Regions from separate parts of the Dorea chungnamensis genome, predicted to be linked through region 2. Evidence: riboswitches for the same ligand, from Rfam matches in the RefSeq annotation. Region 2 holds a riboswitch; each other region holds the start of a gene.
The links. Region 2 has a riboswitch for cobalamin ahead of ABE613_RS09700 (hypothetical protein). Riboswitches for the same ligand answer to the same signal wherever they lie in the genome.

Region 1 (2,208 bases), on a different contig from region 2:
AAAGAGAGGAACCAAAATGACAGTACAGGAAATGAAAGAGAGAAAGAAACTCTTAGGTTATACGAACGAAATGATTTCAGAACTATCGGGTGTTCCTCTTGGCACAGTGCAGAAAATTTTTGCGGGTGTAACTGCCTCACCACGATATGATACATTGTTGGCTTTAGAGAAAGTGCTGAAAAAAGAAGATAACAAGATGGCTGAATCTGTAAGGGATTATTCGGTGAAAAGACCGGGGGAATATACTGTGCAAGATTATTATGCATTGCCGAAAGAAAGACGTGTGGAGTTAATGAATGGAGTCATCTATGATATGGCGGCACCGTCGAATTTGCATCAATTATTATGTACAGAGATATGGCAGCCAATCAAAGATTATATAAAAAAAGAAGGTGGGCAGTGTATTCCGTTTGTTGCGCCGGCAGATGTTCAGCTCGACTGTGATGATAAGACGATGGTTCAGCCAGACGTGTTTGTAGTGTGTGATCGGAGGAAATTAATTAAGCATTGTACTTATGGGGCACCGGATTTCATTGTGGAAATTCTCTCTGAATCAGGAAGAAAGAAAGATATGATTATAAAGTGTGAAAAATATGCCAGTGCAGGAGTCAGAGAATACTGGATTGTAGATCCGGTACAGAAAAAAGTATTAGTATATGACTTTGAACATGATGAATTTCCAGTAATCTATGGATTTGATGACAAAGTTCCAGTGAGGATTTTTGAAGGGAAATGTATCATAAATTTTGCTGAAATCTATGAATATATAAGTTTTTTATATGAATAAAAAGGGAATAGAAACAGGAAGCAGAAAAGAATTTGACATGCCTGACATAAACCGATAGAATATAGATATTGAGACTGGTTTCACTTTGTGGATGAAAAGGGAATGCGGTGCGAATCCGCAGCAGCTCACTCTACTGTAAGAAATGACGAAACCTGCGGACCACTGTTGTGAGAATGACAACGGGAAGGGCGGGGATTAGGTTTTAGTTTTAAGTCAGGATACCTGCCAGTAATCAGAGTAAAGTCTTACGGTGAGGGCAGGATGATACATAAGAATGGAAAAGTTCTGATTGTATGGAGGGATTGTCGCAAGGCGTCACCTCCTTTTTCTTTCATATGAAAAAGATATATTCATGAATGTAGAAAAAGATGTGACAGGAGAGAAAGAATGGCACAGAAAAAACTTGCCTGGGGTTATACTACGGGAACGTGCGCACAGGCGGCGACGAAAGCCGCGCTGAAGATGCTATTTGCAAAAGAGCAGATAGATCAGGTAGAAGTGGAACTTCCCAAGGGAAAGAAACTTCAGTTGAAGATTCATGATATCAGGATAGAATACCGGGATGAGAATCAAAAGGAGATACAGAGCATATCTTGTGCAGTCCAAAAAGATAGTGGAGATGATCCTGATATCACGAACGGAATCATGGTGTACAGTAAAGTGGAAAAAACAAATACAGGACAGTACATTCTTGATGGAGGTCAGGGAATCGGGAGAGTTACGAAACCAGGTCTGGATCAACCAGTTGGGAATGCGGCGATCAATCGCGTTCCGCGTAAGATGATCTTGCAAGAAGTGGAGGATGCCTGTGAGGAGGTTGGTTATCTTGGGGGCATATATGTTGAGATATCCATACCGGAAGGAAAACGTCTTGCAGCAAAGACTTTTAATCCGAGACTGGGAATTGAGGGTGGTCTGTCGATTCTGGGAACCAGCGGATTGGTAGAACCGATGAGTGAGCAGGCATTGTTGGATACTATTTGCCTGGATATAAGAGTGAAAATAGCGGCAGGAAAAGAATATCTGATTGCGGCACCGGGGAATTATGGCCTGGATTTTCTGAGACAAGCCTATGGGATTGAAGAGCAGGAAGTGGTTAAATGCAGTAATTATATTGGACAGACTATAGATATGGCAATTGATCAGGGAAGTAAAGGTATTCTGCTGGTAGGGCATATCGGAAAACTCATTAAAGTTGCCGGAGGGATTATGAATACCCATTCAAGATGGGCGGACTGTCGGATGGAGATTCTTGCAGCGGCAGCGTTAAAAGCAGGAGTTTCGAGGGAAAAGACCTGTGAATTCCTGGATTGTATGACAACAGATGATGCATTGGACAGATGCACAGTTTCTGAGCGAGAAAGGATTATGGGGCAGATAATGGAGCGAATGGAGCAGTATTTGAATTACCGGGCAGCAGG
Region 2 (2,208 bases):
TCTGACTGCCGGAAGAACCGGTGCTGCCGCTGGAACCTGAATTACCAGTGTTGCCTGTGCTGCCAGACGAATTATTCCCAGAATCTGAATCTGTTACTTTTTGCGCACCTTCAGAAGAAAATGTAACATGACGATCATACCACTCATCATTCGCGATTGAATGTGCAGCAATTAAAATTTCCTTATCCAGAACAAGAACAGGAATATCAAATGTACGGTAGGTTGTATCCCCCTCTTTATATTCCTTTCTAGCTCCTATCCATCCTGAACCTTTTTCTGCATCTTCTCCTGAACCAACAAACAAATAATCATAACCTGTTTTTTTAGTGCTTAGAGTCAATTCTGCCGTCATCATACCATTATCAACTGTGAGTATGCAATTATCAATGCTAAACATTCCCTCTGTACAAGTTGCATTTATTATATATCTTCCATTCTCCAAAGCACCTGGTGTTGGAATTGGATCCGGCTCTGTTTCTCCAACTATTTCTGCTGGAATCTGAAGTACCAAAGGAGTTGTTTTATACCATCCCTTTCCTTCACCTGGATTATATAAAGCGATTGGTACATTGCTACCTGCGTCAGATACTGACACGGAGAAATTAAATACCCATCCTGATTTCCCGTCTTGATTAACTTCTATTCCGTCTATTGCTTTTTCCAACGTTGCATCTTCAACATTTCCAAGATAAATCTTACTGTAACTTACATTGGCTGTATACATGCTGATATTAATCTGATTTCCACTAATAACTGCTTCTGAATTTGCTATTTTAAACATTTTATATTCTGTATTATCAGAAACCTTTAATACCTTTATTCCCACATCTCCGGTTGGAATCTGGATACTAGTATTATCAACCTCACCTTCTTCTAAGAGCATTGGTACTCCTAATAGACTTTGATTTATTATCTCAGTTGTGGTAATTTCCTCATTTTCAGAAATATTTTGCTGATTCTCCAGCTGTACTGTTTCATTCTCCATTGTCTGTGGATTCTCCACTTTCTCTTCGGTCTTCGAAGGTTCTACATTCTGCGGAATATCAGAAGGATTTCCCTGTTCAGCTTCTTCTCCTTCTACCACTTCTTCTTGCTGTTCATTCTCTGCATTTTCCTGTCCTTGTACATTCGGCTCTTCTGCTCGAAGCGAGGTCACAGGTGTTACTACCATAGCCACAGCCAGAAGAAGGGCAAGAAATTTTTTCGTGTTGCTTTTCACTTAAATCCTCTCCTTTTGATTATTTTCGGCCTTCTGGGGAAGTGGCCCCTTGTTGGTATTGCAAAAAAAATCTGCTATCATTCCGAAAGCAGACATTCTTCAAGAGCTGTGAAAAATATTTTCCCACAACTTTTACTTTATTACATGAAAACACTTTCTTCGGAAGCTATTCACCAACATTTTCAGCAGGTTTCCTGACTTACATATCAACGCTCGGCTGCACCTTCTCACATATAAAATATATGCAATGGCATATCAGAGCCTTACTCCTTGCTTACAGTGACCGGATCGCTCAGGACTTGCACCTGATTCCCTTTTACCCCTACAGATGAACATCTGTCTGGCACTGAAAACCCCATATATTTGATATTATCAATCACTACCTCATTGTAGCAAACTTATCAGCCAATTACAATATTTCCCAAAGAAAGTCCTTCCTTTTTCACATTCTCAAAAAATAAGCTGTAGCCATACCAAGGCATAAGAATGGCCCAAATGGAAATGATGTTTTATATCCAACTTTTTTTTGCACCAGAATCCATACTACATAGATTCCTGCGCTAAATACCGCCATTACGAATGCAAGCATCATACACCGCCATCCAAGATACCATCCACAGACAGCCGTGAGTTTGATATCACCGCCGCCGAAGCTTCCCGGAACAATACACGTAATAATGAGAAGCAGTATGCTGATACATAAGACGCCGATTCCTCTCTCCATCAGACTGATTTCTGTGAAAAAAGGGGTTGATGCCAGACCAACCCCTCCAGTTATTATGATTAATTTGTTCGGAATCTTCATTGTCTTCCAATCATTATAGGCTATCATTGCCAATAAACTTAAGAATCCTGCCGCAAATAATATTCTACAGACATTCACCATCCGATCTCTCCTTCTGTTTTTTGTTCTCAGTTGCCTGAATCACAACAGAACATGCAATATCTCCAGTAATGTTCGTAGCCGTTGGAGCCATATCTGTAATCCG
Region 3 (2,208 bases), on a different contig from region 2:
TTATCTATACTAAATGCACATACTCCACTATTTGCAATGTCGTTCCAGATTGGTTTTGTCTTTCCACAAATATGGATCATCGGCGGCTGTCCTGTTATTTCATAAAGCCCATCAATTAACTCTTTCAAATATGGGTAAGAAAACTCATCGAACTGCTTTTTACTCAAAATATCCGAGCAGGTCACCGGATCAGATATAAATACAGAACATGGTCCAAATTCTTTACAAAATGCTTCTACCCATTTTAATGAACATTCATTGGAAAGTTTCAAAAGCTTTTTCAACATTTCCGGATTCTTTCTGGTATCTCTTAACATTAAGTCCACCGGCCTGATCGCAGCTGCACATGACACCGGCCCTGTCACACCTGTGCTGATTGGATAATCCGGCAACAGTTTTTTTAATTGCTTTGCCATCTCAATCATTGGAGTGAGAACTGGATTGTCATATGGGTCCACGACTTTTAATTTATCAAAATCTGCATAATCCATAAGGACATGTTCTTCGATTCGAGGCACTCCGTATTCCGGTGTAAAAAGTTTCGATCCAAGTGCTACTCCAATGGTTCTTAAATCCGGCCCAACACCAAATCCAAAGTTGTTATATGTCACATCTTTTTCCCTGATGACCTTTGCCATAACTTCCGGATCTTCGCTCATTTGTTTCGTTGAATATCCCATCAGATTGGCAATCGCCATCTCTGGGGCAAGAATTCCATATGGAATGCAGTCCACTTCCTCCCCTTTCATGTATGCTGCCATACGTTCAGAAGGTGTCATCTCTTCTTTCTGTTCATTCATCAACTTTTTCAGCTCTTGATAATCCATTTTTTACCTCCTAAAATAAAATACGGTACGAAAAAACAGCGTAAACACTGCCTTTCCCCACCGAAATCTCCTGAAAATATATAGCAGGTCTCCTGACTCGACTTCATCCTCTGGATTTCCTTCCCCAAAAGTAAAACATCTTGAGTGGTCAATAAAACCATCGTCCGTCACACAGTAGAGCGGGCTGCTTCGGACTCTCACCGAATTCCCTTTTCAACAATTTTCATTGTCACTATATACGTTTACATTTCAAGTTTATCATGTAAATTAACATTTTCCAAATCGGTTATTACTATAATAAAAGTCTTATATAGACAGTTTCTATTCTACGGGTTTTTCATCTCTAAATGATTCATTCACTTAATGTTTTCGTTCTGACAAACTATAATACAGATAAATATATTACAGGAAACGCTGCTTGAAAAAGAATAACATCAGAGAGGAGTTTCGCACACCAACAGATCTGGTCGGGTGCGAGGCTCCCCTTTTATGTATATTTTTATCCTAATTTTGTCAATTGTTCTAATATCTCTAATGATTTAAATCTTTTTCCTACGTAAGTTTCCAGATATCTTCCGGTCACCTTTCCCAGTTCCCGAAGCACTTCATCAGATACGGTAAAGGTATATAGTTTTTCCACCGGCGTTCCCACAATATATTGAAGCGTATAGATTGTAGAGGGATTCAGCACCATTCCATCCGAAACATCTCTTCTGCATCTGTCACAGAGCAGACCTCCACGTCTAACACTGAACACCATTGGTCTTTCTCTGTCACCGCATCCTACACACTGGAAAACCTGTGGTCCTTCTCCATTGATACTGACCGTTTTCAGCTCGTAGATATATCGAATCAGCAGATTTGGTATATGGGGATTTACAAGTGCCCGAAGAGTCTGATACAAAAGCTTTAAAAGCTGAGTCTCATCGTTAGCTTCTCTTGCATAATAATTGGCCAGTTCCATAAAATAGAATCCGTAATATGCCCCTTCAACATCCATACGCAGCTCCTGAAAGTAATTGGAAATAGAGGCCGACACCAATGTATATGATGTCCGCCCCTCATAAACTGTAAATTCTCCAAAGGAAAATGGACTCGTCACTCCCATCAGTGCACTGTTAGGCCTTCTTGCGCCGCGGGCAAATGCTGCAATCTTCCCTCGTTCTTTTGTCAGAATTACCACTCGTCTGTCATATTCGCCGACAGGAGCTGCCTGCAGGACCAGGCCTGTCACTGTAATCTGATTCACCGTTTATTCCACCTTCATGGTCTTTTATTATCTGTTTACAAATCTGCATTCCCTTATAGCAAAGATAATCTGTCACTTTTCCCGTCTCCAGAAAACGCTCCCAGTACTCTTCTTCCATGAAATCACCTCATC
Region 4 (2,208 bases), on a different contig from region 2:
TCTTCTTTTGCAGCATCCAGGCTGTCATATCCTGCTGTTTCCACTGCCTCAGAAGTAATCGCTTCAGCAACCGCTTCTTTATCAGCATTGATAACCGTTGCATCTTCTCCGACTTCTCCAAGCAAAGGCTCTGCAACTTTTACAGATTCAAACTGATCCTGGTAAGCTTCTACAGATTCCATCAGCTCATCGTATTCTGCGCCATGCATCAGATGCGTCGGCTGTACCACCAGATTTTTCACTCCATTAGAAACTGCACGTTCCAATGCCTGATCCATATTATCAATACATTCCTCATCTCTCGCCTGAATATGGTTAATAATGATCTGTGCCGTAAATGCTCTTCTTACCGACCAGTCAGGATATGCTTCCTGAAGTGCATCTTCGATTCCCTTAATATCAGCCACACGACTGTCATTAAAAGAGGTTCCAAAGCTGACTACGAGGATCTCATTTTCACCAATATCATCCTGATTACGAGGATCATCTTTGGATGCATCGCCTGTATCTCTTCCAAAGTAATCCGGATCTGCATTTTCCCCTTCTACCAATTCCTTCTGCTCATCTGTCAGTGCGTCCCATGCCTCTTTGGCTTCCTTGCACTGTTCATCCGTTTCATCTGTTCTCTCCTGCACATAGATGGCATCAATCAATGCAGCTACTTCATCTGCCGCTTCCTGATCAGCATCTGTCTCTACTTCTTCAGTTTCCTCCGCCGTTTCGGATGTCTCCTCACTGCTGCCAGAACATCCGGTCATTACCAGAGCACTTACCATGGAAACTGCCAGCAAGATTGCTACTACTCTTTTCTTCATCTTGTTCCTCCTTCTTATTTCTGGTCCATTTCCGACAAAAGGATATAACGGCAGTACTTATGAGGGTATAATGACTTAAAGCCAAAAAACGTCCTTTTTCCATAAAATGGTAAAAGGACGTAATACTGACATAATCAAACAACACTTCCGGCAGATACAGACACTGCCAGAAATGTAATATCTCCATTATAATCGGTTGCGACCAGTTACTCGTGATCTGTGGGCATATCCCACTCCGTTTTTCAATAGGCAGGTCTCCTGACTTACGGATCCACATCCAAGGCCGCCTTCCCAATTGCTCAGTGACTTATCTGGCCTTGCACTCCTCGCTTACAGTGACGAGTTCGTACAGGATTTGCACCTGTTTCCCTTTTCATCAGACAATCCATGATTGTCTGAACCTATCGAACATACCTTATCACACCCGAATAAAAATGTAAAGTCTCTGAAATTGTTTTTTAATATCTATGGTTATTGACTACTCCACATTTTTTAATGCCTCTTCCATCGGAATCTTTCGGATTCTTCTGAAATCCAGTATTATTACTATCAGGTATCCAAGAAGAACGAAGGAAAACATCTTCACATAGCCCATTGGCTCTATCGTAAAGGCAAACCATCCATTATATTTAAACATAATGATTTTCCATGCCTGTTTCATTACCGTAGAACCTAATATTACACTTATGGTATACGCCACAACCACTACCATTGTTGTAGATAGCAAATATAGGCTTGCGATCTCACGGTTTTCATAACCAAGAATCTTCGCCATGGAGATTGCCGTTTCGTTCTTTTCGATAATAAGCTTTGTCAATAGATAAATCAGCACTGCAGATAACAGGATACACAGAATCTGAAAATACTGCATATAGGCTCCCATAGAATGATCTAACTGGTCGCACATTTTCGTAATATCCTCTTTCGTAATAACTGTCGCGATTTTATCTTCTTCGATATCGGTAATCTCTGTGTCTGAGATATATCCGGTGAACTCCTCCTTGCCCAGTTCAAATAAAGAACGATATTTTTCAATCGGAAGGAAAACTGCAATACTCTGACATTTTTCATAAATTCCTGATACTTTAAACTGATACTGCTTATGTTCATATTTTTCATCCAGCTTAATGATATCTCCCACCTTCAGGTTATACTTCTCACTGAATGGTCGTGAAAGGTACACTTCATTTTCTTCAAGTTCTGATAAGTTTTCAATCTGGATATATCTGCTGTTATCCCGAATGCCATAAATGGACACTTCTTCATCCAATTCATCCCCTGTCTTCTTTAATGCTTTCATACAGAATTCCTCTACGTCCTGATTATCTGTATGAATCATTTTCCCTTCCTCATCTTCACAGGATTTCAATACATATTGGTACTTTGCAAACAT

Region 1: linked by a shared signal. The riboswitch ahead of cbiD (cobalt-precorrin-5B (C(1))-methyltransferase CbiD) and the one ahead of ABE613_RS09700 (hypothetical protein) in region 2 are both predicted to bind cobalamin.
Region 3: linked by a shared signal. The riboswitch ahead of ABE613_RS06240 (uroporphyrinogen decarboxylase family protein) and the one ahead of ABE613_RS09700 (hypothetical protein) in region 2 are both predicted to bind cobalamin.
Region 4: linked by a shared signal. The riboswitch ahead of ABE613_RS05640 (sirohydrochlorin cobaltochelatase) and the one ahead of ABE613_RS09700 (hypothetical protein) in region 2 are both predicted to bind cobalamin.

The regions. Positions count from the first base shown of each region.
Region 1 covers NZ_JBDOHT010000013.1:65,756-67,963, reverse strand. Annotated here, with positions in the region: gene ABE613_RS11750 (Uma2 family endonuclease) at 17-787, shown strand; cobalamin riboswitch at 846-1,031, shown strand; gene cbiD (cobalt-precorrin-5B (C(1))-methyltransferase CbiD) at 1,175-2,208, shown strand, end outside.
Region 2 covers NZ_JBDOHT010000009.1:115,560-117,767, forward strand. Annotated here, with positions in the region: gene ABE613_RS09700 (hypothetical protein) at 1-1,219, opposite strand, end outside; cobalamin riboswitch at 1,387-1,585, opposite strand; gene ABE613_RS09705 (prepilin peptidase) at 1,662-2,105, opposite strand; gene ABE613_RS09710 (dicarboxylate/amino acid:cation symporter) at 2,089-2,208, opposite strand, start outside.
Region 3 covers NZ_JBDOHT010000005.1:139,456-141,663, reverse strand. Annotated here, with positions in the region: gene ABE613_RS06240 (uroporphyrinogen decarboxylase family protein) at 1-827, opposite strand, end outside; cobalamin riboswitch at 893-1,079, opposite strand; gene recO (DNA repair protein RecO) at 1,327-2,076, opposite strand.
Region 4 covers NZ_JBDOHT010000005.1:7,712-9,919, reverse strand. Annotated here, with positions in the region: gene ABE613_RS05640 (sirohydrochlorin cobaltochelatase) at 1-815, opposite strand, end outside; cobalamin riboswitch at 1,047-1,235, opposite strand; gene ABE613_RS05635 (ABC transporter permease) at 1,294-2,208, opposite strand, start outside.